2 regions of the Paenibacillus chungangensis genome follow, and region 2 is predicted to be linked to the other one. Evidence: a T-box and tRNA genes for the amino acid it is inferred to sense, from the RefSeq annotation. Region 2 holds a T-box; the other holds one or more tRNA genes.
The links. The T-box of region 2 lies ahead of ACFQ2I_RS23545 (valine--tRNA ligase). A T-box ahead of a tRNA ligase gene usually reads a tRNA of that ligase, here a tRNA-Val.
Positions count from the first base shown of each region.

Region 1 (15,686 bases), on a different contig from region 2:
TGAATGCTTATACAACAGCTGTGCCTAATAAGCAAGATCAGACACATGTTTCCGTGACTAACGCAGGCGATTTAATTGGCCATCAACTGGTTTATCGTGTGATTGCGGCGAATGAAGCGGGTGAAAAACCGCAGTTCAAAGAAGATCTGAGTGAATGGACACTGCTCCCGGCTAACGGAGTGGTGAATGTTGCGGCAGGAAGCAAACTGATCGTAGCAAAACGGACAGCTCTGACGAAAGAAGCCGTTGCAGCAACGGGCATTATCGTACCCAACCGGTATGTGCCTGGCAGCGGAAGTGGCGGCGGCGGTGGTATTATGATTCCTCCAACTACTGGCGGAAATCAATCACAAGAGCTGTACTTGAATGGAACACCGATTAAGAGTGAGTGGGAAGGAAATGTCCTTGTCGCGAAGGTGGATGAGAAGGATATAACAGCGCTTGAAGACGATGGAGAACGGCAATTCGTCATCTCTTCTACAGACGCTTCAACAAAAAATATCTTGATTTCATTTAGTAAAAATGCTATTGAAAAGCTGGCGGCATCTGGAAAGCAAGTAGTTATTGATTTGCCAAACGCAAAGCTAACGTTACATCCAGAGAAGTTGCAGGCATTGGACGGTGAGCTTGAGATCCGTATACAGCCCAATCATGACGCTGCTCAGCAATCGGCCGAGCAAGTGGCGAGATCGTTGGGGGCTTCCCTGCTAGGGAAGGGAGAAGGTGTTACGGTGTCTGTTAATGTTCCGATATCTGTTGAGAATGGCGGGATTCATGCTGTGAAGGTAGCCATCCCTGATAATATTCGTGTTCAGGACATTACAGCGGTTGTGCTCCAAGGACCTGACGGAGCGTGGACGCCAGTGCCTTGGCAGCTTGAAATGCAGGACAACCGTGCGTATGCGAGCCTCATGTTGACTGGAGAGGGCAGCGTAGTCTTCCTTCAAAACAAGAAGGCGTTTGTCGATGTTAACGCCGATTTCTGGGGTAAATCCGCAATCGACGAAGCTGCTTCCAAGCTATTGATGCTCGGTAAAGGTGGAAATGCATTCGACCCGCATAGCGGTGTTACGCGAGCCGAGTTCCCAACGTTGCTGCTTAGAGCTTCTGGTCTGATGAATCAGGAAGCGGTTGGCCGCTTCACTGATGTAAGCGAAGGGGATTGGTTCAAGCAGAGTGTTAACATTGCGGCGAAGCTTGGCATCGTTACAGGTACTGAGAATGGACGCTATGAACCGGGGAAAAGCATTAACCGAATGGAAGGTATGACGATGGCCGGTCGTCTGCTTCAAGCAGTTGGTGCGGGCAGTGAGCTTACGCATTCGGAAATTGAAAATATTCTGGCCGCGTTCGAAGACGGGGCTAGCATTCCGGATTGGGCAAGAAAACCTGTTGCACTTGCGATCCATCATGGCATCATTCAAGGATCCAATCTTCGCATTGACCCCGAAGGAAGATTGTCTCGGGCACAGGCGGCAATCATTGTTGTACGTATTGCTCAATTATTGAGTGATCTAGTGTAAAGTTTCATCAGCAGTGTACCCGCACACATCTCTAAAGATGGGTGCGGGTTTCGTTGAGTAATAGGAAGAGGAATGAGAGGGGAGAACATCATGGCTAAATTGAATACGACTTCAGCAAGGATCATTATCGTGTTACTTGGTGTTATCGTTATTGCTGGATTTGGAGTAAGTGTTCTTAACGCCGGCACGAACGATTGGACGAATTATGCGGAGATGGACTGGTATCGAGATCAGCCCGTTGATCCTGGATTTACCATTCGTACTGCAGAAGAGCTTGCTGGTATTGCAGTGCTCGTCAATAGTGGGGAAGCGAACGGATTTAAAGACAAAACCATTATGATTGATAATGACATCAATCTATCGGCACATAACTGGGTGCCGATTGGAACAGAAGAGCATCCCTTCCGCGGCACTCTATTCGCCAATGGGGGCAATATTCGGCTTGATGGATTGAATTTGTACGGACAATACCGCCATGCGGGATTCGTCGGCAAGGCGGTGGATGCCTCGATCGGCGGACTGACCATCGGAAATACGGGTGGATATCATATTAGTGGAACGGTGGACGTATATGCCGGATCGATAGTAGGCGAGATGGAAGGTACGACCGAAGTTTACAATGTGACGAATGAAATGAATATGAAAGTAGAAACAGGAAGTAGCCGAGCGTTCGTCGGCGGTATTGCCGGACTTGGCGAATATAAACTAAGCAATTCCGTCAACAAAGGGAACGTTGAAGTCAATGGGCTTGCTTATGCAGGCGGTATCATCGGTATTAGCAGCGTCGAAGGTCTTCGATTAAAAAAAGTGGAAAATGATGGTGTCATTCAAGCTGATGGGCAAAATGGCTCCAACGCACATGCTGGTGGAATTATCGGTGCTGTGCAAGGAACGCTTGACATGCAAGAAGAGCATACGTCAATTGTGAATCGGGGAGATGTTATTGTAAAAGATGGACAGTCCAGTTTTGCTGGCGGTGTACTGGGGATACTGGAGAGCAGCAATATTGCATATTCCGTCAACACGTCGAATGAAGGAGCGGTTCAAATTAATGCGAGCTATGGCATAGCATCAAGCGCAGGCGGCCTGGTGGGAGCCATTACAGTTCCGCAAATAAATACGGTGGATATTAGCTTTGTGAATAAAGGCAACATAACGAATCGTGGCGGACATCAAGTTCATACAGGCGGTATTGCAGGCTTGGTGCAAAGCGAATGGACTTGGAGTAATAGCATGTCTAACGATGCTAACATAAGTGCAATCGGAATAGAAGGTATCTATACGGGTGGATTAATTGGCAAGACGATTGAGGATATGATCTTCAACGGAACAGCTCAAAACACTGTGAATGGCTCAATATCCGTTGCTCCAGTCGCAGAAGCATATACGGGTGGACTCATCGGTTATACAAATAAGCGAGTTATGTTAGAGGATACAACGCCAAATGCTTATAGGAATGAAGCGAGCATTACGGTGACGGGAGGAGGAACCAGACTTTATACGGGAGGTATTATTGCCAATCGCACTTATTCCAGTACGACAGGTGTGCCTGCAAATGTAAATAGTGTTGGCGCCATTTCAGTGTCGGGTCATGCTCAGCTTTATACGGGCGGCTATGTGGGTATGTTATCGAGCGAAGCTGTAGATCAAGCGATGGAGGGTGTGACATTCCCGAGTGCGATTACTGTAACGGCAGCTTATTCTGATCCACATGCCATGGTAGCTACAGGAGGTATTATTGGCTACTATGAAAGCAATAACGTCCCGTCCAGCCTGGATCGTCTTGCGTTTGCAGGCATACTGGATGTGTCTGGCGGTGAGCATGTCTATACGGGCGGCATAGTGGGTTATGCAACTGATGTGAAGATGACTGAAGCGAAAGTCGGCAATACATCGGCTGCGTATGCTTCCATTGCATCTGACGGTCATGCCGGTGGAATTGCGGGTTATGTATCTGGCACTATAGCTGACTCAGTCGTGTCACATCTGGAGCTGAACGTGACTACACAGAATGGGTACGCGGGCGGGATTGCCGCTAAGGCACAGGGCGTTATTACAAGCTCAACGGTAGGTGACGCCTCAGGCAATGTGATGGACAGTGTCCGGTTCGCAGGCGATGTGACCCATGCGCCGCAAGGAGAGAATAGCGTTGTTATCGGTGGTATTGTCGGTGAGAATGATGGGGCGCTGCACATTCAGCATCCCTCCCGTGTGAACAATATTGTACTGCTGTCAGAAGCGGCGCGATCGAAGTATACATTTGGCGGTGTAGCCGGTGTGCTTACAGCGGACGCAAAGGTCGGCGCAGATCAAGCGCCGGTAAATGTGAGCAATATTCAATTTCCAGTAAATGCGAACAGCAGTGCAATTGGCGGGGCAATCGGAAGCAATGATTCCACTGAGCTTTATGTGACATCGGATACCATTGAAATGGAAGCAATCGGTAATGATCTGCAGGTCGGCGGTATCATCGGTTTGAATAAGGCTAGTTTGCATATGAATTCGTCGAAGCTGGAGGCTGTGCGAACAACTTTGACCGCTAGTGGAGATGCCGCTCGGATTGGCGCAATCGCTGGCGAAAACAAGGGGACTATTCTCAATAGCACAGTAGAGGATGGAACGATTACAGCAGCAGGTACAAGTAATGCTGCAGGTGGAGTAGTTGGGATAAACAGGGGTACGCTGCAGCGTATTGATGCCATTAATATGACAATTCAAGCACAAGCGGCAGGAGCGTCAACAGGCGGCATAGCAGGTCGCTCGGAGCCGGAGGAAGGCACGAGTACCAAGCCGTTAATCGAAGATGTTCAAGTGGAGCAGCGTGACAGACTATTGATGACGGTGTCTCAAGAGAATGTTCATGCCGGAGGCATCGTAGGTTATGCCCTGGATACGACAATCGCACAACCGGTCGTCAGCGCTTCTACCCCGCAATATGTCATCATGAATACAGCCGCAGCTTCAACTCGCATCGGCGGCATTGCAGGGACGATGGAGAATGGAGTCATTCGTGGAGATGGTGTGAACACGAATGTAGCCAACCTGCTGGTGACGACGCAAGCCGCAGCCGCAGGCGCTTATGCTGGTGGTGTTGTCGGCTACAGCAATGAGACGGCTCTGGACAAGCTTGCTTTGAAAACGGCGATTCTCACACTATCTGGAACCAATAACATAGCTGGCGGCGCCGCAGGCTATCATCTAGGCTCAGAGGATGCCGTCATTTCGAATGTATATCTGGATACCGTTAGTATGAGAGTAATGCCGAATGCGGAGGGAGCAACGGTCGGCGGCGTTGTGGGACTCAATGCACAACGTACAGGAATAGATCCGGTGACGAATCTGAAGACAGCAAAGAGTACGCTGCATAACAATCGAATTATCGGAAATCTAGCCAATCCGGACTCTCCTGTTATTGACATTAAAGCGCCTGCAGCGACAGCGGGCGGACTTGTTGGCCAAAACAACGCATTCATCGCAAACAATAGTGTTAGTGATCGGATTGCCATAGCTGTTACTAGCAACAATAGCGTCATTGGCGGACATACAGGTGTCAATGGAGCAACGGGAACGTTATATTACACGTATGCCAATGCGAATATGACGATCGGTGGAGAAGGTACAGTGGCGGGCGGATTGGTTGGAAGCAATGCAGGCCGCATATACGATTCTTACGTTGACACGGATCTGACGGGAGCAGCGTATGGTACAGTTAACGCTTTGACGCCTCTAGGCGGATTGGCAGGCATAAATGATGGTGTTATTCATGCGTCATACAGCGCTTCAAAGGTAACTTCCAACGGTGCATATACGATCGTTGGCGGATTAGTAGGTGCACATCGTGCAGGTAGCATTACCAATTCTTATGCCGGCAAAGATGTTAAAGCGAATGCGACAAATTCCTATGCGGGCGGCTTTGCGGGAAGGATTGTCAACGGTACGATCGCAACGAGTTATTCTGCTGCGAATGTGACGGCTATAGAGGGATCATATGGGGGCGGATTCGCTGGCCGATACGATAATGAGAGCAAAGCTCTCTTGACCAAGAACTATTACTTGAAAGATGAAGCAGTGGGTCTTAATAAGGATTTGCCAGATTTTGCAGAGGGCAACCATAGATGGCTTAACGTGCCGGCGCGATTAAGTACGTTGCTTGCCAGCACGTTGCGTGACCGAGATGCATTCCCCACTTTGTCTGGATGGGATTTTGCCAATGTGTGGCGTTACGGCTCTTTGCAAGCAGCATACTTATATCCGGAGCTGATTCGTACGCCCAATAGCGGCGGAGATGATGGTGGCGGATCAGTGAATGCGGATGTGGCATGGTATACGCATGATCCGTTGAAAATGATCTATGAAATCAGTACCGAGGCGGAGTTGTCCGGATTAGCGGAAATTGTGAACGGAACTGTGCTCGGTGTGGAGCGTTTTGATTTTGCCGGACGTGAAATCCGTGTAACAAACCCTATTCATATTCAATCTGCGGAGTGGACGCCAATCGGTATTCGTGAGACTGCAGCTTTTAAAGGGACATTTAACGGAAATGGACATCTCATTGATGGGTACTCCATCAGCGCACAGGCTACTCAGGTATTTGCCGGGTTGTTCGGTGTCATTGCTGCGGAGGGACATGTGAAAAATGTCAAGGCAGAGCCTTTGTCCATTGTCGGAACGGATACGGCTGGTGCACTGGCGGCCGTTAATCGCGGAAAAGTGACGGGCAGTGAGGTCCATCTTGCAGATGACACTACAATTAGCGGTAAAAAGGTTGGCGGCGTGCTCGGTGTTAACAGGGGTGCGCTTACAGGAATTAAGCTGACATCGGGGTCTGAGGCTGCTATAGAGGTAACTGTTGATGAAGGCGTTGCTGGCGGTATCGTCGGTGACAATGAAAGGGATATAACCGCACAAAGCATGATTGATTTTAGTTATCAAGGAAAAGTGACCAGTCTCGTACCAAACGCGACGTTAGGCGGATTCATTGGCAAGCAGGTCGGTAACGTAACGGGTATAAATCTGGTCGCGCAAATGAAGGTTGTATCAGATGGTGAGCATGTCATTGCTGGCGGTGTCATCGGCCAATATACAAGCGGTGATATGGAGAATGTACAAATTATGCTGCCAGGTGCTGTTGTATTGCGAGGACAGTCCTCTATAGCAGGTGGCGTAATCGGTGTATCTTCCACTAATCATATAATGAAAAGTGTCTCCCTCGCTTCGACTATATCCCAGGCTGCTGTAACAGGCAATGGCACAGTGGGTGGGATGATTGGGGTGAAGATCGGAGCGGGACAGAATAAATTCGATCTTGATAACGTAGAGGCGACAAATATAGCAATCGGTTCGTTTGCCGAAAGCACACATACGATTGTTGGCGGGATTGCAGGCACATTTACGAACGGCGTTTTGCATGACGCTCATTTCAAGGGGAAGCTGAGCCCGCAAGGAGAGCGAGTGACAATAGGCGGAATTGCCGGTGTCGTTAGTGATAGTCTGTTGTATGGGGCAGAAGCAGAACCTGAGATGGTATTTACTGCACGAGCGGGTGAGTCCGTGCTGGGTGGTATCGTCGGTACAATGTCAGCGGCAGATACCAATCAGGCCTTTACCTTTGGAAGCATGATTCCACTGTATGTCGGCATGTACAATGCCAAGGCGCATACAGCAACGATAGATGCATCTTATGCAGGAACAGAAGCTGATGTTGTAGTTGGCGGCTTAGCCGGTAAAAACGATGGCGCATCGCTTTATTTTTCAGAGTCTTCGATAGGATTGCGAGCAAGTGGATTCCGTTCTGCGACGGTAGGCGGCTTAGTTGGAGAGAGCTCAGGCATGATCATACAATCGAAGGCAAGTGGGTCCATTGCTACTGGGCAAAACACCTCAAGTGCAGTTGGAGGTGCGGTAGGCAAGGCTGAAGGCGGTGAGATCCATTATACGCATGTTACTTCTGCATCAGGAGAACCAATTGCAGTGCATGGCACTGTAACCAGATTGCCTGTGCTGCCGGAGGTGTTTGCGGGCGGTTTTGCCGGAGTGTTAAATGGCGTGAAGATAACACATGCAACTTCTGATGTTCATGTTAAAGTGATAAGTGATAATCAAGAGGATTCCTTGTATGCGGGCGGTTTTGCCGGTGTTATGGGGGATAACGCGATTGTACCACATGGTGCAGTTGATTGGGCTTACGCAAAGGGTACTGTTCAAATAGATGGTGTGACTAGCGCATTTGCTGGCGGTTTTGCAGGATCTATTGACCGTTATAGCATTACGAATGCTTATGCGGAAGGGGATGTTGCAAATGTGGGCTTCGATACGCGAAGCGGTGGCTTTGCAGCAGAACTGGAGCGAGGAGCAATGATTCAACATGCATACGCCCTCCAAGCTCGTATTTCTGCTAAAGGTGTAAATGGCGCGACGCGGGCTTATGCTTCGGGATTTACTGCATACAGTGAAGGTCGCATGGAGAACGTGTACGCAGGCGAAAGTCAGATCGATCTGGATGTGACGGGTGCAAGTGCATATCGTGGCGCCCTCGTCGCTTACTTGTTCCGTGACGGTGTCGTCAAAGATTCAGCTTATGCAGCCAATATAAAGGCAATAGGTCATGAACTTGGAACGACGACGGGGGTTGTACAAGAGAATCGAAGAGACAAGCTTGGTGTGGAGACTTGGTATCTCATGGACGATGCATCGTTCTTGATGCGAGCAGGTACGGACATAGTTGTCACCAATGCGGGGCAATTATTTGCAAGCGTGCAGCTCACGAATGAAAGCACAGGGCTTGCTTATCTCCAATTGTTTAAACGTTCAGCTGTGGATAAGCTTGATACGCCAACGCTATTAGGCGGAAATATCGATTTGTCGGGACTTCATTGGAGACCTTATGAGACATTTGCCAACGTTTTTGATGGACAGAATCATGTCATAACCGGATTGATGTTGAAGGATACGCAGGCTGCAAATGTAGGTTTTATGAAGGAACTGAACGGTACGATTAAAAATGTAATATTCACACAAGCGGATATATTGGCCGTTGAAGGTGCTTACGCAGGTATCATCGCAGGCAAAAATAAAGGAGTTATAGCGGGAATTAAAGCAGACGGAAAGGTAAGTGGAGGTGTGAACACAGGCGGCATCGCGGGCCTGAATGGGACAGGAGCAACCATTGACAACAGTGAAGCAAGCGCTGAAGTAACGGGAGCGGAAGCTGTTGGCGGTATTGCCGGTACGAATGATGGTGTAATCACACAGACGAAGGCAGAAGGCAAGGCAAGTGGAGGTGTGAACACAGGCGGCATCGCGGGCCTGAATGGGACAGGAGCAACCATTGACAACAGTGAAGCAAGCGCTGAAGTAACGGGAGCGGAAGCTGTTGGCGGTATTGCCGGTACGAATGATGGTGTAATCACACAGACGAAGGCAGAAGGCAAGGCAAGTGGAGGTGTGAACACAGGCGGCATCGCGGGCCTGAATGGGACAGGAGCAACCATTGACAACAGTATAGCAGGCGCCGAAGTGACGGGAGCAGAAGCTGTTGGCGGTATTGCAGGCACCAATGAGGGTGACATTCGCAGATCGTATGCATCAAGCATCGTTAAAGGCATGAATGCCGGTGGTATTGCAGGTGATCATAAAGCAACGGCTGCGATTGAAACCGTCTTTGCTTATGGCAATGTTACAGCAACTGGTACAGAAGCGAATGCAGGAGGGATCGCTGGCGTCACAAGTGGTCGCATTGAAAACAGCTACGCGTCCGGCACAATAAAAGCGCGTGGTGATCAGCTTGCTCGCGCAGGCGGTATTGCCGGCTATGCTGAAGCAGGCGCGATTATGCTTGTTATGGGCTACGGCGAAGCGCATGCCACAATTGATGGGAAGGTATCAAAGGGCAAATCGTTCTTCGGTGGTATTGCTGGCCAAAAGCTAGAAGCCGTTACGTTGACAGCAGGTATCTTTAATCAGCAAATGCTGCGCGGAAATGTAGCGTATTATGATCATGCGGGCAGCCAAAAGGCCGGGAACGCTGCCAACGCTTTAGGTCAGACGGCTGAAGTGCTAACGGCAGGTGTGCTTCCTGACGAATTTGACAATCAAATATGGAGCCAGGAGCAAGGATTTTTACCGCAGTTGCAATATTTTAACGGAAACCCTGCTGCAAAGCTTAGCACAGCAACTATATGGCTTGCGGCAGATGAGCGTATTTATGAGATGAGCGAGACATTCCAGGCCACCCTTCATAATGCGGTTCAGTGGAATGCTGAAGCTGCGGCATTTACGATTGGAGCTCATGCTGTTCAAGGGGTAATTACGGGTGAAAGTGCAGTCGATCTCACGGTGAGTTCAGGAGGTTTATCTCGTACCTTTACGATTAATCATCCACGTCCTCCATATGAAAGGAAAGCGCAGGTTCCATCTTTTGTACAAGAGCCAAAAACATTTACCGAAAAGGTTGAAATTGAGCTTGTAACAGAAGAACCGGATGGCGTAATTTACTATACGCTGGATGGTACGGCGCCCGGGGTGAATGCTTCCATCTACACCGGACCAATAGAAGTGAGCAAGACAACGACTGTAAAAGCAATTACTATAGCTGTAGATTTGGAGAAAAGTGAAGTGGTAACGGGAACATGGAGCAAGTATACTTCAGGCCCCAATATTGGTTTCCCGGTCATGCCTACGCCACCAACAAACAAGCCTGTCGCTGTATACGTCGGTGATAAAGAGTTGCCGCTTGAAAGTAATGAGCCAGTTGAAATTGTGCGAAATAGCAAGCTGACACTAACAGTGCCGGAGGGTGTAACGGTATATTATACGACAGATGGCAGCACACCGACGAAGGAGAGCAAGGTGTACAAGGGTGACTTGCTTATTCGAGAAGATATGACGCTTCAATTCATGACGGATAAGGATGACACGGTTATATCACTCGACTATAAAGTGAAGCCAATTTCTTTCGATATGAAGGATGGAGCGGCTCAAATGCAGTATATGTCCAGTTATGAGGACGGCAGCTTTGCGCCGGATCAGGCTATTACACGATATGAGTTTATTGCGAGTATGTCGCGCTTGCTAGATATTGAAGATGTACCGTTAGGCACACTTCTCCATGACGTGCCCCTTCATCAAGAAGAGCTTGTCGCCAGATTTGAATCAGCGGGGCTTGTTACGGGGTACCCTGACGGGACGTTTGGCGGAACCAAAGGGCTTAAGCGTTCGGAGATGATTGTTATTCTTACTAAAATGTTAAAGCTTCGTGCAGGTGAAGCAAACGAAGCCGCATTCGTAGATTTGGAAGGTCATTGGTCTAATCAATACGTTAGCGCCTTTAAAGAAGCAGGTTACATTCAAGGTTATCTTGACGGCACATTCCGACCCGAACGAGAAATTTCACGTGCAGAGACGGCTGTGTTAATAAACAAATTACTAGGGAAGAAAGTGTCTAAAAATGATGATAAAGTATCAGCTTTCCCTGACCTCTCGCCAGATCATTGGGCATATGATGACATTATGGCCGCCGTGCAATAATACAAAAAAGGAGATTGGAAGCACATGAATAAAAAGCTCACAGCATCAATTCTCCTTGTCGTTATAGTAGCCAGCTTCTTTGCAATGATTGAAACGGAAGCAGAGCAACCAAAACGGTACGAAGCGGATAACATTTTTCATAAGTCAAATGCGTCTCTATTTTATCTGCGAAACATTGGGGAGTATGAGACGGTTCGCTCGGTAGGGACAGGTGTGATAATTTCTGATGAAGGATTGGCATTGACGGCCTATCACGTCGTAAAACATGCGGTCGAGCTTGAAGCTGTATTACAGGATGGACGCAACGTATCGGGTGTTAAAGTTGAAGCGTATGATGAGGGAAATGACGTAGCTTTGTTACGGTTTCCCAAAGTCGAAGAGGTTGAGGCATTCTCTGCCTTGCCTCTACGTCCGGGTGGGGTCAGTCATGGTGAGACAGTATTTGCAATAGGGTTTCCATTAAAGGAAACCCCAATTATTACTCAAGGTATTGTGAATTCTCCTGAAGCGAAAATTAATGGACGTTCGAGAGTATTAACCTCTGCTGGGATTGTTAGCGGTATGTCGGGAGGGCCTTTGCTGGATCAAGAAGGTCATGTGGTGGGCATTATATCGGGATCACTGCGTACAATGCCAGGAATCCATTTGGTTGTTAGTATAGAAGAGGTAGCAGAACTAGTGGAGGATTTTCAATAGACTGGGCTAATGTAATCATGAAGGTACCCTGTTGTTTGTGTGGGGTACCTTTTTGTGGTTCTTTCACTACCGGTGCAATGAGCTTAGAATAAGCCGGCGAAATCGGACAAGGGAATTGGTTCGAGTGCAAGCGATGCATTGTTCTTCCCGAAGTCACTGTCCGAAAAAAGAAAAACCGCAAACCCATTAATAGCAAGGGCTTGCGGATTTCCATAAGTATGATCTGTAGTGGGCTCGAACCACTGACCCCCACCCTGTCAAGATGGTGCTCTCCCAGCTGAGCTAACAGATCCAATCAATTAATGACAAAATATAATTTATCATATTTCTCTGGTACCGTCAATAGATTTATTCTACATTATTTTTATTATTCAGTACAATGGAGTGACTGAAGGCGTCCCGTGATTTCTCACCTGGATGAAAACCCGCCAATGGCGGGTTTTTTTGTAGGATAGAGAACTTAAACGCGAATGTCGAGGTTTTTTCCGACATCGGGATTAAGACTGGCATTCATCATTTGAACAAGATTCTGGCCTTGCTGTTCCGCTTGGCCTTTCGCCATATGCATGACCTTCAGGCTGGCAGCTTGCGACAGGGCAGCCTGATTCATAGCGACGGATAGTGCAGCGATATCCACCATAACACCTCCCTACTTTCCATATCGGCAACCTATACAATAATTATAAATCAATCTGTTGTACGTGATACACTAGGGGACTTAGCACGGGTCATGTAATGGTTCTACTTAGATAGATCAGTCATATTTTGGTATACTGGGGTAGTGGTTCGGTGTATTTGCCCAAGAGAACGTGGATCAATCTTTTATCGGGAGGTGATCTGAATGGCCGTGAAAATATGCGGCAACTGCGGCGAGGCGAATAGGGAAAACGCCCTTCTATGCACGGTGTGCAATGATTCGCTCAAGGATGCCAAGCTGGAGGGAATTAGCAACGAAGACAAAGGAAGACTGTTCGGAACAGGGAAGCCTCGTAACACAATCTGCTCGCATTGTAGTGAAAAGATAGACGCGCAATCGTTGAAATGCAAATATTGCGGCAATGTGAATGTAAAGCCGACTAATTATGCTTATTATCCAGTTGAAAGCAATACGGGCTGTGGCTGTTCTGTGGTTTTGCTCTTTATTGCGACTTTTTTGATACCGCTAGTAGGACTAATCGTAGGAGGGATATTTGCATTTAGCGACGACCCGGATAAGCAGGATTTAGGTAAAATGCTGCTTATATTTGGTATCGCAATGATCGTGATTGGCATTATTGTGGGCATTATTGTTATTTAGCTATTCTCTGGAGTAAAATGTGGATGCGTGTGAATAACCTTGAAAGGGTGTGAAGCGATGTATAAGACGATTATTTTCGATGTCGACGGGACGTTGATCGATACGGAAAGGGCTGTGCTGGGATCATTGCGACGGATGCTGAAGCAGGAATACGGTCTGTCTTACGAACAGGACGATCTCGCCTTCGTGTTAGGCGTGCCGGGTGCGAGCGTCCTGCAGAGACTTGGCGCGCCTGATGTGGCAGCGGCTAACGAGCGCTGGAATGAACATATGAAGGACTTCAAGCACACCATGTCAATATTCGAGGGCGTTACGGAGTTGCTAGGCGAGCTGTACCGGCGTAATGTGCGGATGGGCATCGTAACGTCCAAGACGAAGTCGGAGCTGAGAGACGACTTTATTCCGTTCGGATTGATGGAATACTTGTCCGTTGCCGTATGCGCCAGCGATACATCACTTCACAAGCCTCATCCGGAGCCCTTACAGAAGTTTCTGGAGCTGTCTGGAGCCGATCCTTGTACATCCATTTATATAGGCGATACAATCTATGATTACGAGTGCGCACGAAGCGCGGGGATTGCCTTCGGGCTTGCGTTATGGGGCGCTAAGAGCAGAGAGGGCATTCATGAACAACATGCTCTGGTAAGTCCTTCAGATGTGTTGACGCTTATTGACGATTCATTGTGATTTTTATCATTTACTTTTAACTATTTTTGTTTTAGAATGATTACTATAAAGTTGCCTCGACGCAAGAGTTAGGACAATTGAATAGGGCGAGTCCAGTCTCGCATGACATGCTGCTTCCGGAGACGGAAGCAGCATGTGTTATTTTCGGGGCAATAAAAGTGTGAATCATTATCAATGGATGAGGAGTGGGACATCGTGACAGCAGCGCGTATCAGCAAGCTGATGAAGAGGAATATGGAAGGTGTCGCTGCATTGGCGAGCGGAGTACTCATTGTACTTGCATGGGGAATGGAAGTAAGTATGCAGAAGTTATCGGTTGTACTGTATCTGCTGGCGTTCTTAATCGGAGGCTTCTATAAGGCCAGGGAAGGGATGCGCACCTTGTTGCAGGAGCGGGATCTTGATGTGAATATGCTTATGCTCGTAGCCGCTGTGGGAGCGGCAAGCATCGGTTATTGGATGGAAGGGGCCATATTGATCTTTATATTCTCATTGAGTGGAGCGCTGGAAAGTTACACGTTGGACCGGAGTCGTCGCGATATATCTCGTCTGATGGCACTGAAGCCAGAATCTGCCGTGCGCTATTCGGAAGGCCAAGAACAGATTGTGCCGATTGAACAGCTTGTGGAAGGGGATATTATCGTTATCAAACCCGGCGAGCGTATAGCTGCAGACGGCACCATCATGCAAGGAAGCTCCTCAGTCAATGAAGCGACCATTACAGGCGAGTCGATACCAGTGGACAAAGAGGTCGGAGACGGTGTGTTCGCGGGCACGATGAACGGACAAGGCGCTCTGTTCGTAAAAGTATCGCGGTCAAGCGAGTCAACGCTGTTCGCCAAGATCATAGCGCTCGTACAAGAGGCACAGAGCGAGAAGCCTGCCTCTCAGCGGTTCATGGAACGATTCGAGCGAATTTATGCCAGAAGCATTATGATGGTTACTGCTCTTATTATTGTCGTTCCTCCCGGGCTGCTGGACTGGACATGGCAGGACTCGTTGTATAAAGGCATGGTATTTCTCGTCGTCGCTTCGCCTTGCGCCCTCGTGGCATCCATCATGCCGGCGATGTTGTCTGCCATTGCAAGAAGCGCGAGGCAAGGGGTACTATTCAAGGGAGGAGCCCATCTGGAGCATCTCGCAGATGTCAAGCTGGTCGCCTTCGACAAGACAGGAACATTGACGCAAGGCAGACCAGCCGTTACAGATATTATTGGCTATGGCGGCTACGGAGAGATGGAAGTTCTGCATGCCGCCGCATCCATCGAGAGTCTGTCAGAGCATCCATTGGCGAAGGCGATCGTGCGCGGCGCGTACGATCGAGGTATCCAGCCTGACCGCGCACAGTCTCTTCAAGCAGTAACGGGATGGGGTGTACAGGCGCAATGGCAAGGCTGCCTCTGGCGAATTGGCAAGCCAAGCCTTGTTGACAGGAACAGCCTGACAGAGGAGCAGGTAGCGGTCATTCATCGATTGGGGCAAGAAGGAAAGACGGTTATCGTCATCGCTCGAGAAGAAACGATCATCGGGATCATTGCGCTCCAGGATACAATTCGCGCCGAAGCGAAAGGTACGATAGCCGCCCTTCGGGAACTGGGCATAAAGGCGGTCATGCTGACCGGTGACCAGCAACGGACTGCAGATGCGATTGCAAGTGAAGCTGGTATTGATATGGTCTTCGCGGAACTGTTGCCAGAACACAAGCTACAGCAGATCAAACAGTTGGAGGAGCGTTATGGGCCTGTTGCGATGGTCGGTGACGGAGTGAATGATACGCCCGCGCTTGCGACAGCAACAGTGGGGATTGCGATGGGCGGTGCGGGAAGCGATGCCGCACTCGAGACGGCCGATTTGGTGCTCATGAACGACGGCATTGACAAAATCGCGTATGCGATCCAACTAAGCAAGCGAGCGCGCCGTATTATTAGGCAGAATATGATTTTCTCAGCGGCCGTAAT
Region 1 is NZ_JBHTJZ010000009.1:20,062-35,747, forward strand. Features, by position in the region: gene ACFQ2I_RS07885 (S-layer homology domain-containing protein) at 1-1,523, shown strand, start outside; gene ACFQ2I_RS07890 (chitobiase/beta-hexosaminidase C-terminal domain-containing protein) at 1,614-11,048, shown strand; gene ACFQ2I_RS07895 (S1C family serine protease) at 11,073-11,744, shown strand; tRNA gene ACFQ2I_RS07900 (tRNA-Val) at 11,964-12,036, opposite strand; gene ACFQ2I_RS07905 (YjfB family protein) at 12,205-12,381, opposite strand; gene ACFQ2I_RS07910 (double zinc ribbon domain-containing protein) at 12,586-13,041, shown strand; gene ACFQ2I_RS07915 (HAD family hydrolase) at 13,099-13,728, shown strand; gene ACFQ2I_RS07920 (heavy metal translocating P-type ATPase) at 13,903-15,686, shown strand, end outside.
Region 1: it has a tRNA-Val gene. The T-box ahead of ACFQ2I_RS23545 (valine--tRNA ligase) is inferred to sense a tRNA for this amino acid. The anticodon was not compared.

Region 2 (15,686 bases):
CCGAGTTGTACAACATATAGGAACGTACATCCGCTATCAAATACAGCGTACCTGTCACGACTCCAAGATCCGTCTCCCCGGTTGCTTCCTGCAATTTGTTGAGCGCATCCTTCCAATCCTTCGCAACGACTAATTGGAACGACAGCGCTGGAGACCACGATTCCCGCATATCCTCTGCCAGCCGAGCCAATTCGTCCGCATCCTGCTTCATGCGATAATCAGGCTCGGTAATAATAAGCGTGTTCACTATAGGTAGTATATGCCGGAGCGTCGCCTGATGATTCTTATTCTCCAGCATACCCATCATAACGTTCAAGCGATCATACTTATACGTGTCGCTTATTGCTGCAGCCAGCGCCTCTGCGCCTTCGGGATTATGCGCGCCATCTAATAACACGCGCGGCTCCCTGCTCACTAACTCCATGCGTCCTGGCCATGTCGCGCCGCGAAGTCCTTCCAGGATCGCTTCCTCATCCAGTACCAGTGCCTGATATTGACGAAGCACTTCCAACGCCATAAGAGCCGTCGCAGCATTCGTTACCTGATGAGCGCCGCTTAGCGTAATCTTCAGTTCCGGCAGATCGCGGAACAAGCTGCTGAAGCGGAAGGACTGTTCCTCCTCGCTGGCTTCCAGCCGTTCAACACGGAATTGATCGTCCAGCATGTAGAGCGAGCTCTTATTCCGGAGTGCCGTTCCGCGTATAACAGCCGCCAGCTCCGGTTGGGAGACTGCGCTGACGACAGGCACGCCCGGCTTGATAATACCCGCCTTCTCTGCAGCCACCTGCTCCAGCGTATCGCCCAGACGGTCCATGTGGTCGTGTCCGACATTCGTAATAATCGAAATGACCGGGTAGACCACATTCGTTACATCCAGGCGACCGCCAAGCCCCGTCTCCCATACGACATAGTCAGGATAACTGACCTTAGCGAAATAAAGAATGGCCAGTGCCGTAGAAACCTCGAACATCGTTGGCGAGCCGAGCTCCGTATCTGCCAGCTCGTCCACATGCGGCTTCAATTCGTTGGAAAGCGCAAGGAGGGTCTCCTCCGGGATATCCTCGCCATTATATTGAAATCGATTGGTAAACTTCGTAATGTAAGGGGACGTGAACGTCCCCACATCATAGCCTCCGCGCAAGAGCGCGCTTGTCAGATAAGCGCATACCGAGCCTTTCCCGTTCGTCCCGGCGACATGGATAAACTTCAGCCGGCGATGCGGATTGTTGAGCCGCTCCAGCAATGCTTCGATACGTTGCAGCCCCGGTCTGATGCCGAATGGAATCAAGCCCGTAATCCAGGCGACAGCCTCATTGTAAGTGGATAAGCTGCTGTAGTCGCTTCCCGTTTGCTTTTGTTCCGTCATCTTGCATCCCTTCTTCCCGTTAGCCCTGCAGCTCGGCTATCCGCTGCAGCACTTTATCCCGCTTCTCGGCATAGTCTTTCATTTTCGCCCGTTCCTCGTCGATAACCTTGGCCGGCGCCTTCGATACGAAGCCTTCGTTAGCGAGCTTCTTCTCGACGCGCTGCACTTCGGCATTCAGATGTGCCAGCTCTTTCTCCAGCCGCGCAATCTCTTGCGAGATATCTATCAGACCCGCAAGCGGCAAGTACAGCTCCGCGCCGGTGACGATTGCGGTCATCGCTTTCTCCGGAGCAGTGATATGCATACCCGTCTCCAGCAGCGAAGTGCCGCAGAAGCGCTTCACGAATTCCTCGTTGCGCGCAAGAATAGCGGCGTTGCTCTCGCTGGACGGCTTGAGAAGAAGCTCGATCTTCTTGCTCATCGGCACGTTTACTTCTGCGCGAATGTTGCGAACGGCTCGGATGATCTCCATGAGCAGATTCATTTCCGCGACGGCATCCGGTGCTTCCAGCGCAGCGTCATACTTCGGCCACTCCGCCAAGGTGATGGTCTCCCCTTGATGGGGAAGATGCTGCCAGATCTCCTCGCTGATGAACGGCATGAACGGATGAATAAGCCGCTGCGTGCGATCCAGCACATAGGCAAGCACGGATTGCGTGGCCCGCTTCGCCGCTTCGTCCGTCCCATTCAAGCTAAGCTTGGAGAATTCGATATACCAGTCGCACAAGTCGTCCCAGATAAAGTTGTACAGCACACGGCCAGTCTCGCCGAATTCATAGTTATCCATTAGTCTGGTCACATCGCGCGCCGTCTCATTGAACCGGTGCAGAATCCAGCGATCCGCTGTGCCCAGCTTCACTGCAATGTCGATATCCGACGCTTTGAAGCCATCCAGATTCATGAGCGCGAAGCGTGACGCATTCCAGATCTTATTGGCAAAATTACGCGCTTGCTCCACCTTTTCTATTCGGAAGCGCAGATCCTGACCGGGAGTGCTGCCCGTCGATATCATGAAACGGAGCGCATCCGCCCCATATTGCTCGATAATTTCCAGCGGATCGACACCGTTGCCCAGCGACTTGGACATCTTTTGTCCATCCTTATCTCTCACCAGCCCGTGAATAAGCACGTCCTGGAACGGCTTCTCGTCCGTAAATTCCAGCGCCGTGAAGATCATTCTGGCTACCCAGAAGTAGATAATGTCATAGCCCGTCACCAGCACATTGGTCGGATAGTAGCGGCTGAGATCCTCGCTTTCATCCGGCCACCCAAGCGTAGAGAAAGGCCATAGCGCAGAGCTGAACCACGTATCCAGCACATCCTCGTCCTGACGGAGATGATCGCCTTCCATGTCCTCTCGCGATACGTGAAGCTCGCCTGTCGCATCGTCATACCATGCCGGTATACGGTGACCCCACCACAGCTGGCGGGAGATGCACCAGTCACGTACATTTTCGATCCAATTCAGATATATTTTCTCGAAGCGCTCCGGCACGAACCGGACACCCTTACCAGTCTTCTGAGCGGCTATCGCTGCCTCAGCCAGCGGCTTCATCGCCACGAACCATTGTGTGGACAGGTACGGCTCTACGACGGCGCCGCTGCGCTCGCTATGGCCGACCTGATGGACATGATCCTCAATCTGCACACATACGCCCTGCTCCTGCAAGTCCTTCACAAGCTTCTTGCGACACTCGGCGCGGTCCAGCCCCTGATAAGGGCCTGCTTCGGCGTTCATCGTGCCCGTCTCATCCATTACGGTAATCTGCGGCAAGCTGTGGCGCTCGCCTACCTCGAAGTCGTTCGGATCGTGCGCAGGCGTAATCTTCACCGCACCGGAACCGAAGTCCTTCTCGACGTATTCATCCGCGATAATCGGAATTTCTCTGCCGATGACCGGCAATACAAGCGTCTTACCGATCATATCCTTGTATCGCTCGTCTTCCGGATGAACAGCGACCGCCGTATCGCCCAGCATTGTCTCCGGCCGTGTCGTCGCAACTGTCACGTAGCCGGATCCGTCCTTGAGCGGATACTTCAAATGATAGAGGTGACCATTGACTTCCTTATGCTCCACTTCAATATCGGATAATGCTGTACGTGCTGCAGGGTCCCAATTAATAATCTTTTTGCCGCGATAAATAAGCCCCTTCTCGTACAACCTGACGAATACTTCCCGCACCGCTTTGGACAGCCCTTCGTCCATCGTGAATCGCTCCTTGGAATAATCCAGCGACAGCCCCAGCTTTGCCCACTGGTCGCGAATTGTTCCCGCGTACTGCTCCTTCCACTCCCACACCTTCTCCAGGAAGGCTTCACGGCCCAGATCATGGCGCGACACACCACTCTCGCGAAGCTTCTGCTCCACACGCGTCTGAGTGGCAATACCGGCATGGTCCATGCCCGGCAGCCATAACGTATCGTATCCCTGCATACGCTTGGCTCGAATGAGAATATCTTGCAGGGTGAAGTCCAGTGCATGGCCGATATGCAGCATGCCCGTCACATTAGGCGGGGGAATGACGATCGTATAAGCTTCCGCATCGGGACGCTTGCCCGCTTGAAAGAATTGACCCTCCATCCAGTAAGGATACCATTTTTGCTCGGCTGTTTTCGGATCATAAGTTGTCGGCATTGCATGATTGCTTTGATTTTCTGACATATGTTCCATCCTCCACATTAATCTGGATATATGCAAAAAGACCTTCCGCCCTCTAAAGGACGAAAGGTCTAACTCCCGTGGTACCACCTTTGTTCCGCGAGCGGGTCCATTAGCGATCCCCTTGCGGCACTCGTACAGATAACGGCTGTTACCGGCTTTACCTAAGACGGCAGGCTGCAATGCTTCCCGCTTCAGTAAAGCGACTCCGGGGCGACTCGCATGCAGGTTCATCCTGCAGAACCTCTCAGCGTAACGGTCCTGCTCTCTGAAGGCATAGCTGCTGCTATTCCCCTTCCACGTCATTATAACGCATATATTCACCATCATACCGCTATACGACGCGTTAGTCAACCTGGCGCTATGCCTGAGGATTCCCGCCTAAGCATCAAGGCGGGCCTGCACCTTTGCGCAAGCCCGCCTCGCTGTCATTATGGAATATATAATACTTGCCCCTCTTCAATGGCAGATTCATGCAATCCGTTGTGAACAAGTATTTCTCTTGGGTTCAAGCTGTAACGGGTTGCAATCTCTTCCAGCGTCTCTTCGCGCTGAACGATACACATTCTGATCTTCCTGAATGCCGCGTCGCCTTCCTGCTTGCTAAGGAACAATCGCTTCCATTCAATCTCTTCCTCAGCCTCCTGAATGGCTTCCGTCCGTTCCGCTTCTTGCTCCACCTGCGACTGCTCCGCCGCCTCTCTAACAGCCCGCTCACGCTGACTGGACTGTAGCAGAGAGCGAATCCCCACTTCTGTACTTCCTTCACTGTGCTCCGGGGATTTGCCTGTGAACGCAATCTGCACCCCAGGCTTGGCTGATTCTGTAGGAAGGGGCTCTTGCTCAGCTGTCAATGAAGAAGGCTGTGACAGGGCTGATGCGTCTTCTCCCTTCTGCCTTTCCTTCTCTAGCAGCGCATACCCAGCGTGCTGGTCCTGGTGGGATTCCGGTTCCAGCTCTTCCGGCCGTTGACCCTCCTCCTGGTTCGCCCCTTCAACAGCGTCGGCGCTATCGAGGAACGGTTGCCGCGCTTCCACTTCTTCATTATCGTAGCTATGTTCTGCATTAGGCAGCTGATGCGATTGATACTCCCACGACAATGACGGCACTTGGTAGCTTTCACGTTCAGAATACCCCTCATCATAGGACTTGCCCTCTTCATCTGCGACTTGAACTTCCCGCTCCGCCTCCAGCTCGGCTTCCGGTTCGCCAGCTGTATCGCTCTCTTCGCTTTGCGCCTCGCGATCCACTATGTACGCCTCGCTCTCTTCTTCCATAGACGCACCAGACACTTGAGACATCTCTCGTTCCTGCTCGCGCTCATGTACGGCAGTGAAGGATTCCTCCTCCCATCCGCTCTGCTCTTCCTGAAGGGGTTCCACTGCAATCCCCCGAAGCGACAGCACACCCGTAATATTCAATGTGCGAGCCGATAGCAGGTCAACGTCGAAGTTGTCAATCTCAATGGAGATGTCATCCAGCCTGGACACCCGATTCATAGGCAGCGAGATTTCAACCGGAATCCAGTGCTCCAGCGTTAATGGACCTTCCGCCGCATTTTGCCCCCGATATACGCCGCTGAGCAGCAGTTGTCCTTTCAATACTGCTTGATCACCTTGATCGATTACTTGTATACGAGGAACAAGCTCGATTTCTTCCAGTTCATCGATGGCTGCTGCGTCATCAGGCATATGGACCCTCTCGTATACATCAAAGCGCAATCCGTTCATCCCATTAGACACGCCTAAGTCCTCCCTTCACTTCCTGAATGCTTGGGCTAGCGTTACATACACTACTTATCTATATGGTTGGATTGCCGAGAGCATGACTGTCTTTTTCAAACCTGGTCAATATGGTCCATTAGCCCGATAAGCCAATCCGGTTGCGGCGACGATACGTTAATCGTACAGCCGGTTAGCGGGTGAGGGAAAATCAGCTCTTCCCCATGCAGCGCCTGATGGTTGAGCATGTTGGAAGATCCTCCATATAACGAATCTCCCAAAAGGGGATGACCAATATGGCTCATATGCACCCGAATCTGGTGGGTTCGTCCGGTCTCTAGTATTAGCCGAACTATGGAGTAACGAGAATTGGATGCAACCGTCTCGTAACGGGTGATCGCCTTGTCGCCGTTCGACGACACCCTCCTTCGTGCAGGATGATGTCGATCCTTGCCGATCGGTTCATTAATTTCCCCGCAAGACTTCATCAGACGTCCGTGTACGACCGCAACATATCGACGACCGATCGCCTTGCTGCGCATCGCTTCGTCCAGCCGCAGCTGCGCCAGATCGTTCTTGGAATACAGAACGGGGCCAGACGTATCGTCATCCAGTCGATGGATATGACGGACCGGCAAGGGATCGCCACATGCCAGCAGATGCCGCGCCGCCTCCTCATCTAACGTCCCCCGCCCCTGATCGCCCACGCCAGAACCATGTACGGGCATGCCTACCGGCTTATTCAGCACGAGACAATAATCATCCTCGTATAAGACGGCCGCACGATCACCACTATTCGACTGCTTCGCCACTCGATACAGAGGGTCGTCGTTCATGCGTGCTGCCGGAAAGCACTTAAGCGCAAGCTTCTCTTCATGCCATCTTATTCCGCCGACGGAGAATAGCCGGTTGACCCACTTCTCCGGGAATAAAGAAGAAGCCGCCAGCCACTGCCGCACCTTATGCGGGTGGCTGCCGGTCTCCGGCTGTGCAGGAACATCATCTCCGGGTTCTAGAGAAGCTGCTGTGGCGGCAAGCTTCTCCCAAGGCAGCTCCAGCCATTCCCCTTGACGAACAGCCTCTTCCCAGCACTTCGCCATCATGCCTGCTGTAGACTTTCCAGCGCGGCATCGTGCGCTTGAATGGTCGTCTCGATGTCGCTGTCGCTATGGACGGCAGACACGAACATCCCTTCGAATTGGGAAGGCGCTATATTGATGCCCAATGCAAGCATGGAAGCGAAGTACGCTTGAAACTGCTTCAGATTGCTTGTTCTTGCGATATCGAAGTTAATGACATGCTGCTCTGTGAAGAACGGACATACCATGGAGCCTACCCGATTGATGGTAGCTGCCACGCCATGCTTCTTCGCATTATCCGCCATACCCGCTTGCAGCTTGGCTGCCTGGCGCTCCAGCTGCTGGTACACTTCTGGCGTTAGCAGCTTCAGTGTCGTATAGCCCGCCGCCATCGCGAGCGGATTGCCAGACAAGGTGCCTGCTTGGTAGATTGGCCCACTTGGCGCTATCTGCTCCATCAGCTCGCGTCGTCCGCCGTACGCCCCTACCGGCAGTCCGCCTCCGATGACTTTGCCGAAGCAGGTCAGGTCAGGCGTGATGCCATACAGTCCTTGGGCGCATGCATAAGCGACGCGAAAACCGGTCATCACCTCATCGAATATGAGCAGACTGCCGTATTGCGTCGTAATATCCCGCAAGCCTTGCAGAAATCCCGGCAGTGGCGGAACGACGCCCATGTTGCCGGCAACCGGCTCGACGATAATGCAAGCGATCTCCTCGCCATACTTGTCGAATGCAAGCTTGACCGATTCGATATCGTTATATGGAACAGTGATTGTATGGGACGCCACCCCTTCGGGAACGCCGGGACTGTCTGGCAGGCCGAGCGTAGCGACACCTGAGCCCGCTTTTATAAGCAAGCTGTCCGCATGTCCGTGATAGGAGCCTTCAAACTTCAGTATGCGGCTTCTTCCCGTAATTCCTCTGGCCAGCCGAAGCGCGCTCATCGTCGCCTCCGTACCGGAATTAACCATGCGCACAATATCTACTGAAGGGACGCGCTCCACGACAAGCTCCGCCATCAGCGTCTCCAGCTCGGTAGGCGCTCCGAAGCTCGTGCCCTTCTCCGCCGTCTTGCGCAGCGCCTCAATCACTTCAGGATGGGCGTGGCCCATAATGAGAGGTCCCCAAGACCCGACATAATCGATATAGCTGTTGCCGTCGATATCGTATATTCGACTTCCTTCGCCTCTCTCCACGTAGATTGGCGTCAAGCCGACGGACTTGAACGCTCGCACCGGGCTGTTCACGCCTCCCGGAATGACCTTCTTCGCTCTGTCGAACGCTTCAGCGGAACGGCTGTCCCCTCTTCTTCCCAGACCTTGTTCCATTACACGTCCTCTCCTCTCAGCCAGCGAGCGGCATCCTTTGCGAAATACGTAATAATCATGTCTGCTCCGGCACGCTTCATGCCGGTCAGCGTCTCCAGGACAACAGCGCGCTCATCGAGCCAACCGTTCTGAGCAGCCGCTTTCACCATGGCATACTCGGCGCTGACATTGTAGGCTACGACAGGCAGGTCGAACTGCTCCTTCAGCATTCTCACCACATCCAGATAAGCAAGAGCGGGCTTTACCATCAGCATATCGGCGCCCTCCATTACATCTGCTTCCGCTTCCCGCATCGCTTCGCGGCTATTCGCAGGGTCCATCTGATACGTTTTGCGATCCCCGAATTGCGGTGTGGAATGCGCGGCATCGCGGAACGGGCCGTAATACGCCGAGGCGTATTTCACAGAATAGGACATAATTGCGATATCGTTATAGCCTGTCGCGTCCAGTCCTTCTCTTATCGCATGAACGAATCCGTCCATCATATTCGACGGCGCGATTATATCGGCTCCCGCCTCCGCTTGCGATACAGCTGTACGAACGAGCAGCTCCAGCGATCGATCATTGTCTACGATCGTATGTCCGCTCCGCTCCTCCTTCACGACGACGCCGCAATGGCCATGGTCCGTGAATTGACAGAGGCAAGTATCCGCGATGACGACCAGTTCGGGCGCCCATGATTTCACGGCGCGGATGGCCTGTTGCACAATGCCATTCGCGTCGTATGCGGAGCTTCCCCGCTCATCCTTATGCTCCGGCACGCCGAACAGCAGAACGGACTTGATGCCCGATGCGATGATCTCCTTGATCTCTTCATGCAAGAGGTCCAATGAGTAATGATACACGCCTGGCATAGACGGTATCTCTTCCTTCACGTTACTGCCGTGTGTCACGAACAACGGATATATAAAATCATCCGCACCAAGCACAGTTTCCCGTACGAGGCTTCGTAGTCCCGCACTGCGGCGCAAGCGCCGATTTCTTACGATTGGATAACCCATCTGTCACCATTCCTTCCTAGACGCTCTTTCGGTTCTTATTATAGCTTGCAATGGCATCAAGCAGTCCTTCGATCGTATACGTATTCGCTTCGACCGTCAGAGCAAGACCTGCCTCAGCTACCTTCTGTGATGTAATGGGTCCAATGCTCGCAACGGGTATGCCTTCCAGCAGACTAATAGGATCGTCACAGCCGTTCCGCCGCAGCACCTCAAGCAAATTACCGACGGTAGAAGAGCTGGTAAAGGTAATCATATGTATCGCTTTCTCTCGCAGCCATTCCATCACCATACTGTCTTTCGTATCCGCAATCACAGTCTCGTATACGTTCGCCTCTACGGCTTCTATGCCTCTAGCCGCAAGCTCCCGGGGCAGCACCTCGCGAGCCAGATCGCCGCGTGCCAACAGTGCCTTCTCCCCTGGACGCATAACCGGCTCCAGTTGATCCAGCAGCCCTTCGGCAACATACTGTTCCGGAAGCTCTTCTACGAACAGCCCACGTTCATGCAAGGCGGATGCCGTCTTAGGCCCCACTGCGGCAATTCTCGCCTTATGGAATCTTCTGATATCAAGATGGAATTCCTTCAACCATCTGAAGAAATACTCCACTCCATTTACGCTTGTGAAAATAATCCAGTGATAACTTTCCGCATCCTCCAGATGGCTGCGCAGCGCCTTCACAGCTTCTGGCTCCTGTGGCAGCCTCGTCTCGATAACAGGGAACTCGCATGGCTCTCCACCCATCTCCTCGATTAGCTCTGCTAATGCGCTCGCTTGGGCTCTTGCCCGCGTAACGAGTATCCGCATGCCGAACAACGGCTTGCGCTCGTACCATCTCAGCTTCTCCCGCTGCAGCACTACCTCGCCTACTACAATGACGGCGGGAGGCTGGAAGTTCCGCTGCTTCACAATATCCGCGATCGTCTCTAGGGTGCCGACAACCGTCTCTTGCTCCACCCTCGTCCCCCAGCGGACCAGAGCGACGGGTGTGTGCGGCGACTTGCCGTGCTTCATAAGCTGATTGGCAATATAGTCAATTTTGGCGACGCCCATCAAGAAGAGCAGCGTGCCTGTCGCATTCGTCACCTTGTCCCATTGAATAGAGCGATCCAGCTTGTCCGGACTTTCGTGACCGGTAACAATGGATAGAGAGGAAGCAAGCTCACGATGCGTGACAGAGATGCCTGCATATGCCGGAACAGCTATCGCGGAAGTGATTCCGGGAACAATCTCGAACTCGACGCCATGGTCATACAGGAGGCCGGCCTCTTCGGCGACTCGACCGAAAATGGTGGGATCGCCGCCCTTCAGCCGCGTTACCGTCTTCCCTTCCAGTGCGAGATCGACCAACAGCCTGTTGATCTCCTCCTGCTTCATCGTATGGCGGTCCGGCAGCTTGCCCACATAGATGAGCTCCGCTCCGGCCTTCGCATGACGAAGCAGTCGTGGGCTGGCCAGCCGGTCATATACGATAGTATCGCTTTCCTTCAGACATTGCAGCCCACGCACCGTGATCAGTCTGGGATCTCCCGGACCGGCGCCTACCAGATATACTTTCCCCTTGTTCATTGGCTATCCCCCATATTGAGCCAATATGTCTTCTGCTCCTTCTGCTTTCAGAGCTTCCGCCACATCCTTGCCCAGAGCTGTCGGATCGGTTCCGCACTTGATCTCCTTCAGCATCACCGTTCCGTCAGGCGTGCCGACAATTCCCGTCATCTCCAGCATCGGCAGGCCGTCTTGCTCCCCTATGATGGACGCATATGCGCCGATGGGCACCTGACATCCGCCGTTCAACGCTCCGAGGAAGCTGCGTTCCGCCGTAACGGCAAGATCCGTATCGGCGTCGTTCAACAAATGCAGCAGCTCCCTTACTCCCTCATCGTCCTCCCTGCATTCAATGCCGAGCGCGCCTTGGCCTACAGCCGGCACGCATACGTCCTGGGGCAGCAGGGCCGATATTTTGTCCTGCCATCCCATACGGGTCAGTCCCGCCGCGGCCAGCACGACGGCATCGAAGCCTTCCGTCTCCAGCTTGCGCATGCGGGAATCGATATTGCCGCGTATCCACTCCAGCTTCAGATCGGGACGGGCATTCTTCAGCTGGCAGGAGCGTCTAAGGCTGCTTGTGCCCACCTTTGCTCCGTGCGGCAGTTCTTGCAAGCTGCTTCCGCTGCGCATGATCAGGCAGTCTCTGGGGTCCTCGCGCTTCGTTGTCGCCCCATTGCACAAGCCCTGCGGCAACACGTATGGCATGTCTTTCATGCTATGTACAGCCATATCGATCTCCCCTGCCATCAACGCAGCTTCAATCTCCTTTACGAACAACCCCTTGCCTCCCACCTTGGATAATGTCACATCCAGTATTCGATCGCCTTTGGTCACGATCTTCTGCATCTGAAAAGTATAGGGCAGCCCGTGCCTCTCACAGATCTCCTCCAATTGCGCAATGACTTGCCCCGTCTGCGTAAGCGCCAAAGAGCTCTGCCTTGTGCCGACCGTTATCACGCGATGCGCTCCACTTGTACCCGTCATACCAACTACCTCCCCCTTATTTTGTCCGTCAATTCGTTCAGCCATTGCTGAATATCCTTACGCTCGTTCCCTCTTGCCAGCGCTTCATCGGCAGCCTGCTCCAGCACGTCACTCCGAAGCTTCCCATCTGCCAGCTGTTCCAGCGCCAGCTTCCTTAATTGTCCTAGTCGCTTAACGGTTATTCCATACTCATCGCCGTAGCGCGCCTCCAGCTCCTTCCTGAGCAGTCGGGAGAAGGAAGGACTGTTGCCGGATGCGGTGACGGTCACGAGCAGCTCCCCTCTCCGTAGAATGCTAGGTGTAATAAAGTTACCCAACTCGGACTCGTGCGCTACATTCACAAGCTTGCCGCTGCGCTCCGCAAGACGTCCGACGGAAGCGTTCAACGCCTTGTCGCCAGTGGCAGCGAAGACTAGCCAAGCACCCGCCATATCCTCCTCGCGATAGTGCCTACGTTCCCACCGAAGCCGCCCGGCTTCGGACAGCTCTCGAATTTCAGCTGTCGCATCGGGACTAACGAGAACGATGTCGTCTGCCGCTGCAGCGAGCAGTCCCTCAAGCTTGCGCTCGGCTACCGGTCCGCCGCCAACAATAAGGCAGCGCTTTCCTTGCAGCCGCATCATGACCGGGTAACAATCGTACGGCGATGTGTCACTCATGGCGGCAATCCTCCGCTCTCTAATGAAATGATGACAAAGAGCTGGTCATGAAGTTGAAAACAAGTATGACGAAAGCAACAATATTCAACTTGGCCAGCTGTTGTCCGGGATACTTGTCCAGCGCACGCATATAGACATAGATGACGAAGATAAGAAGCGACAGGAAAGAAGTAACCACTTTCCAGTCAAGCAGCAGTATCGCTTTCCCTTCCACGAGCAGAGATATAATCGCGATGGCTAGCGACAGAGCGAGCAGAGGCACTCCGATAACGATCGTGCGGTCCATATACCTTTCGATCCGATCCAGGCTGGGGAAGCGCCGCACAGCCTGTGACCACCGCTTGCTCTTGAGCCGGTAATGCAAGTACATGTACATGCCGGCAAGAACGGCGCCGATAGTTAATGTAGCGTAAGCGCATAAAACGAGGCTAATATGTACGAATAGCAGCTCTCTGGTCGCCTGCCATATATCCAGCGACTGCCCCTCCCCGGTCTCGCTGTACAAATGCAGGGCGAACACAGCAAAACCGATTATATTGACAAAAAACACGACATAATCGATATAGAAAAACTGATGAATGACTAACGTAATGGTAATCATAAGCCAGGAAAAAATAAACCAATACTCCAACCCGCTCAGGCTGACTACATCCATCTGTATGAGCGACGTCAGCCGTTGGACCAGATAGGCGCTCTGCAAAACCCATACAAAAATAAGCAGCCCTGTACCTATCCGTTTCGCCCTCCGGTTCGCATGCATAAAGTCGGAGAAATAAAACAGTAAGCTCAGGGCATAAATATAAAGCACTGCATCATATATCCACTTGGCTGTCCCCATCTTCCTACCACCTCGCAAGCTTACTGGTATCTGTGACTCCTTCTCTCCTGTCAGGAGGAAGGAATCACGTACGAGCCAGAGCTGCTGTCGGCGATTTCGAATGGGACGCGCCGCCTCCGGATGGAACGGCTTGCGGCTTGGCGGTCTCTTGCTGCTCCAAAAGCTGACCTTCCAGTGCGAACAACTTCACGAACATATCCATGGCTTCCTCTGCCCGTCTCTCGCCAGCAGCTTCCTTAATGCGCAATATAGGATCATGCATCATCTGGCTTACCATGCTCTTCGTAAGCTTGCGGATGACCTTAAGTTCATGCTCTTCCAGAGCAGGAAGCTTATTCGTCAGACTGGCCATCGTCTCCTTGTGGATATCTTCTGCCTTCGTCTGAAGGGCGCGGATAAGCGGAACAACGCCAAGCGTCCTGTACCATTGCTGGAACAGCTCCATCTCTTCGCTGATCATCGCTTCGATCTTAGCGGCTTCCTGCCTGCGCATCTCCAGATTGCTCTGCACGATACCTTCCAGATCGTCTATATCGTACAGGAATACGTTCTCGATAGATGCGATGGAAGGATCAATATCGCGCGGAACCGCAATATCGATCATGAATAGCGGCTTCGACTTGCGCTGTCTCATGGCTTCCGCAACATTGTCCCGCGCAAGCACGTAACCTTGCGATCCGGTAGAACTGATGATGATATCGACCTCATGCAGCTTATGCCGCACCTCCTCCATGGAGCAAGGAATGCCATTGAACTTGTCCGCAAGCTGCATTGCTCGATCGAACGTCCGGTTCACGACGATGACGCGATCCGCTCCGTTCGCATACAGGTGCTTCGCTGTCAGTTCGCCCGTCTCTCCCGCACCGATAATCATAACAGTCTTCTTGGCGAATTGACCGAATATCTGCTTCCCAAGCTCAACCGCCGCATAGCTGACGGATACGGCGGCTTCCCCGATCAACGTCTCGGAGTGTGCCCGCTTGGCCATCGTCACCGCCTGCTTGAACAGCATATTGAATATTGTTCCTGTCGTCTTCTCGCGTTGAGACAGCAGGAATGCATCCTTCACCTGTCCCAATATTTGCGTCTCGCCGATGACCATGGAATCCAGACCGCTTGTGACGCGGAGCAAATGCTCAATAGCTTTCTCATCTTCATACATGTATAAGTGGTTCGTGAAATGCTTCCGTTCCAGTTGAAACCAGTTCTCCATAAAGCTGCGGATATAATGACCGCATATATGATGCCTGTCCACGACGGCGTACAGTTCAGTCCTGTTACAGGTGGCCACGATGACGCATTCCAGTATGCTCTTCGTATTCATCAGCTGATGGAGGGCATGAGGCAAATCATTCTCGCTGAATGCGAACTTCTCCCTGACTTCCACCGGCGCCGTTCGATAATTGAGCCCGACAGTGATAATATGCATCTCCTCGCTTCACCTGCCTCCTTATGATTTCTGTACGACCCTTGTATATCAACGAATATTATAGCATATTTCGACATACGCTTCAGATTCATTTATGAATAATATTTGAAAAATACAACATCATTATTCCCCATATCTGCAAAGAAATAACCATGGAACTGGTCCATGGTTATCCTAATATCGCATACTATCCGAGGTAGTCTACACCAGCTCGGTTTGTTTCATTTTCGGCTCTTCCACTTGCATCTCGCCCAGACCGCGCACAAGCTTCTTGGCATGTGTCGTCGTCGGCTTCAATACAGAAAGCATGTAATCGATCGCCAGCTGAGGATCGACGGTTTCACCGCAAGTGTAGCAATCCAATGCAGCAAATCCTCTCTCAGGATACGTATGGATCGAGAGGTGACTCTCAGACAGCAACACGAGAACTGTCGCCCCTTGAGGTTCAAATTGTTGACCCTGCACCGATAATACTGTAGCACCGCACGCCTCGGCGGCTTCTACCATGTGTGACTGCAAAAATTCAGCGCTGTTCAGCAAATCAAAATCTACACCCCAAGCATCAACAGCAACGTGTCTTCCGAAAGTTGAGTATTCCATCTTCCGGTTCCCCCTTCCTAGGAATAAAATGTTTGAAAAATTTCATCCGCTAGGACCTACGTCATTCACTTCCCGAGGGTATAATCTCTCGCAACATATCCATGTCCTGAGTGAATCCTGGTTCCTAATTTTGTTCAATCAGCAATGTTTTCAACGAGAATAAAAATAACATCTATCCGCAATAATTGCAACAGTTATTTTTGATTTCACCCACAATTGGCAAAAATTCATCTCCAAAACTAATGTATGTGCTCGGACTGCTCCTTGATACACACCTCTTTATTATAAAAAATACCGGGCCACCATTAGGCTGACCCGGCCCAGAATCATCAACTGCCCTATGCTTCCAGTACAAACAGCTTGCGCGTCAGCTCCTTCAGACGCTCATCGATAGCAGCGATCTCGCCGTTATCCCTGGTCTGATTACGCAAATCAAGCCATTCATTCACTGCACCTTGCAGAAGCCCGAT
Region 2 is NZ_JBHTJZ010000073.1:67,249-82,934, reverse strand. Features, by position in the region: gene ACFQ2I_RS23550 (bifunctional folylpolyglutamate synthase/dihydrofolate synthase) at 1-1,366, opposite strand, end outside; gene ACFQ2I_RS23545 (valine--tRNA ligase) at 1,386-4,028, opposite strand; T-box leader at 4,081-4,334, opposite strand; gene ACFQ2I_RS23540 (LysM peptidoglycan-binding domain-containing protein) at 4,457-5,767, opposite strand; gene ACFQ2I_RS23535 (RluA family pseudouridine synthase) at 5,863-6,846, opposite strand; gene hemL (glutamate-1-semialdehyde 2,1-aminomutase) at 6,846-8,156, opposite strand; gene hemB (porphobilinogen synthase) at 8,156-9,157, opposite strand; gene cobA (uroporphyrinogen-III C-methyltransferase) at 9,174-10,724, opposite strand; gene hemC (hydroxymethylbilane synthase) at 10,728-11,690, opposite strand; gene ACFQ2I_RS23510 (precorrin-2 dehydrogenase/sirohydrochlorin ferrochelatase family protein) at 11,696-12,349, opposite strand; gene ACFQ2I_RS23505 (cytochrome C assembly family protein) at 12,369-13,187, opposite strand; gene hemA (glutamyl-tRNA reductase) at 13,252-14,616, opposite strand; gene speD (adenosylmethionine decarboxylase) at 14,818-15,216, opposite strand; gene ACFQ2I_RS23490 (non-ribosomal peptide synthetase module) at 15,555-15,686, opposite strand, start outside.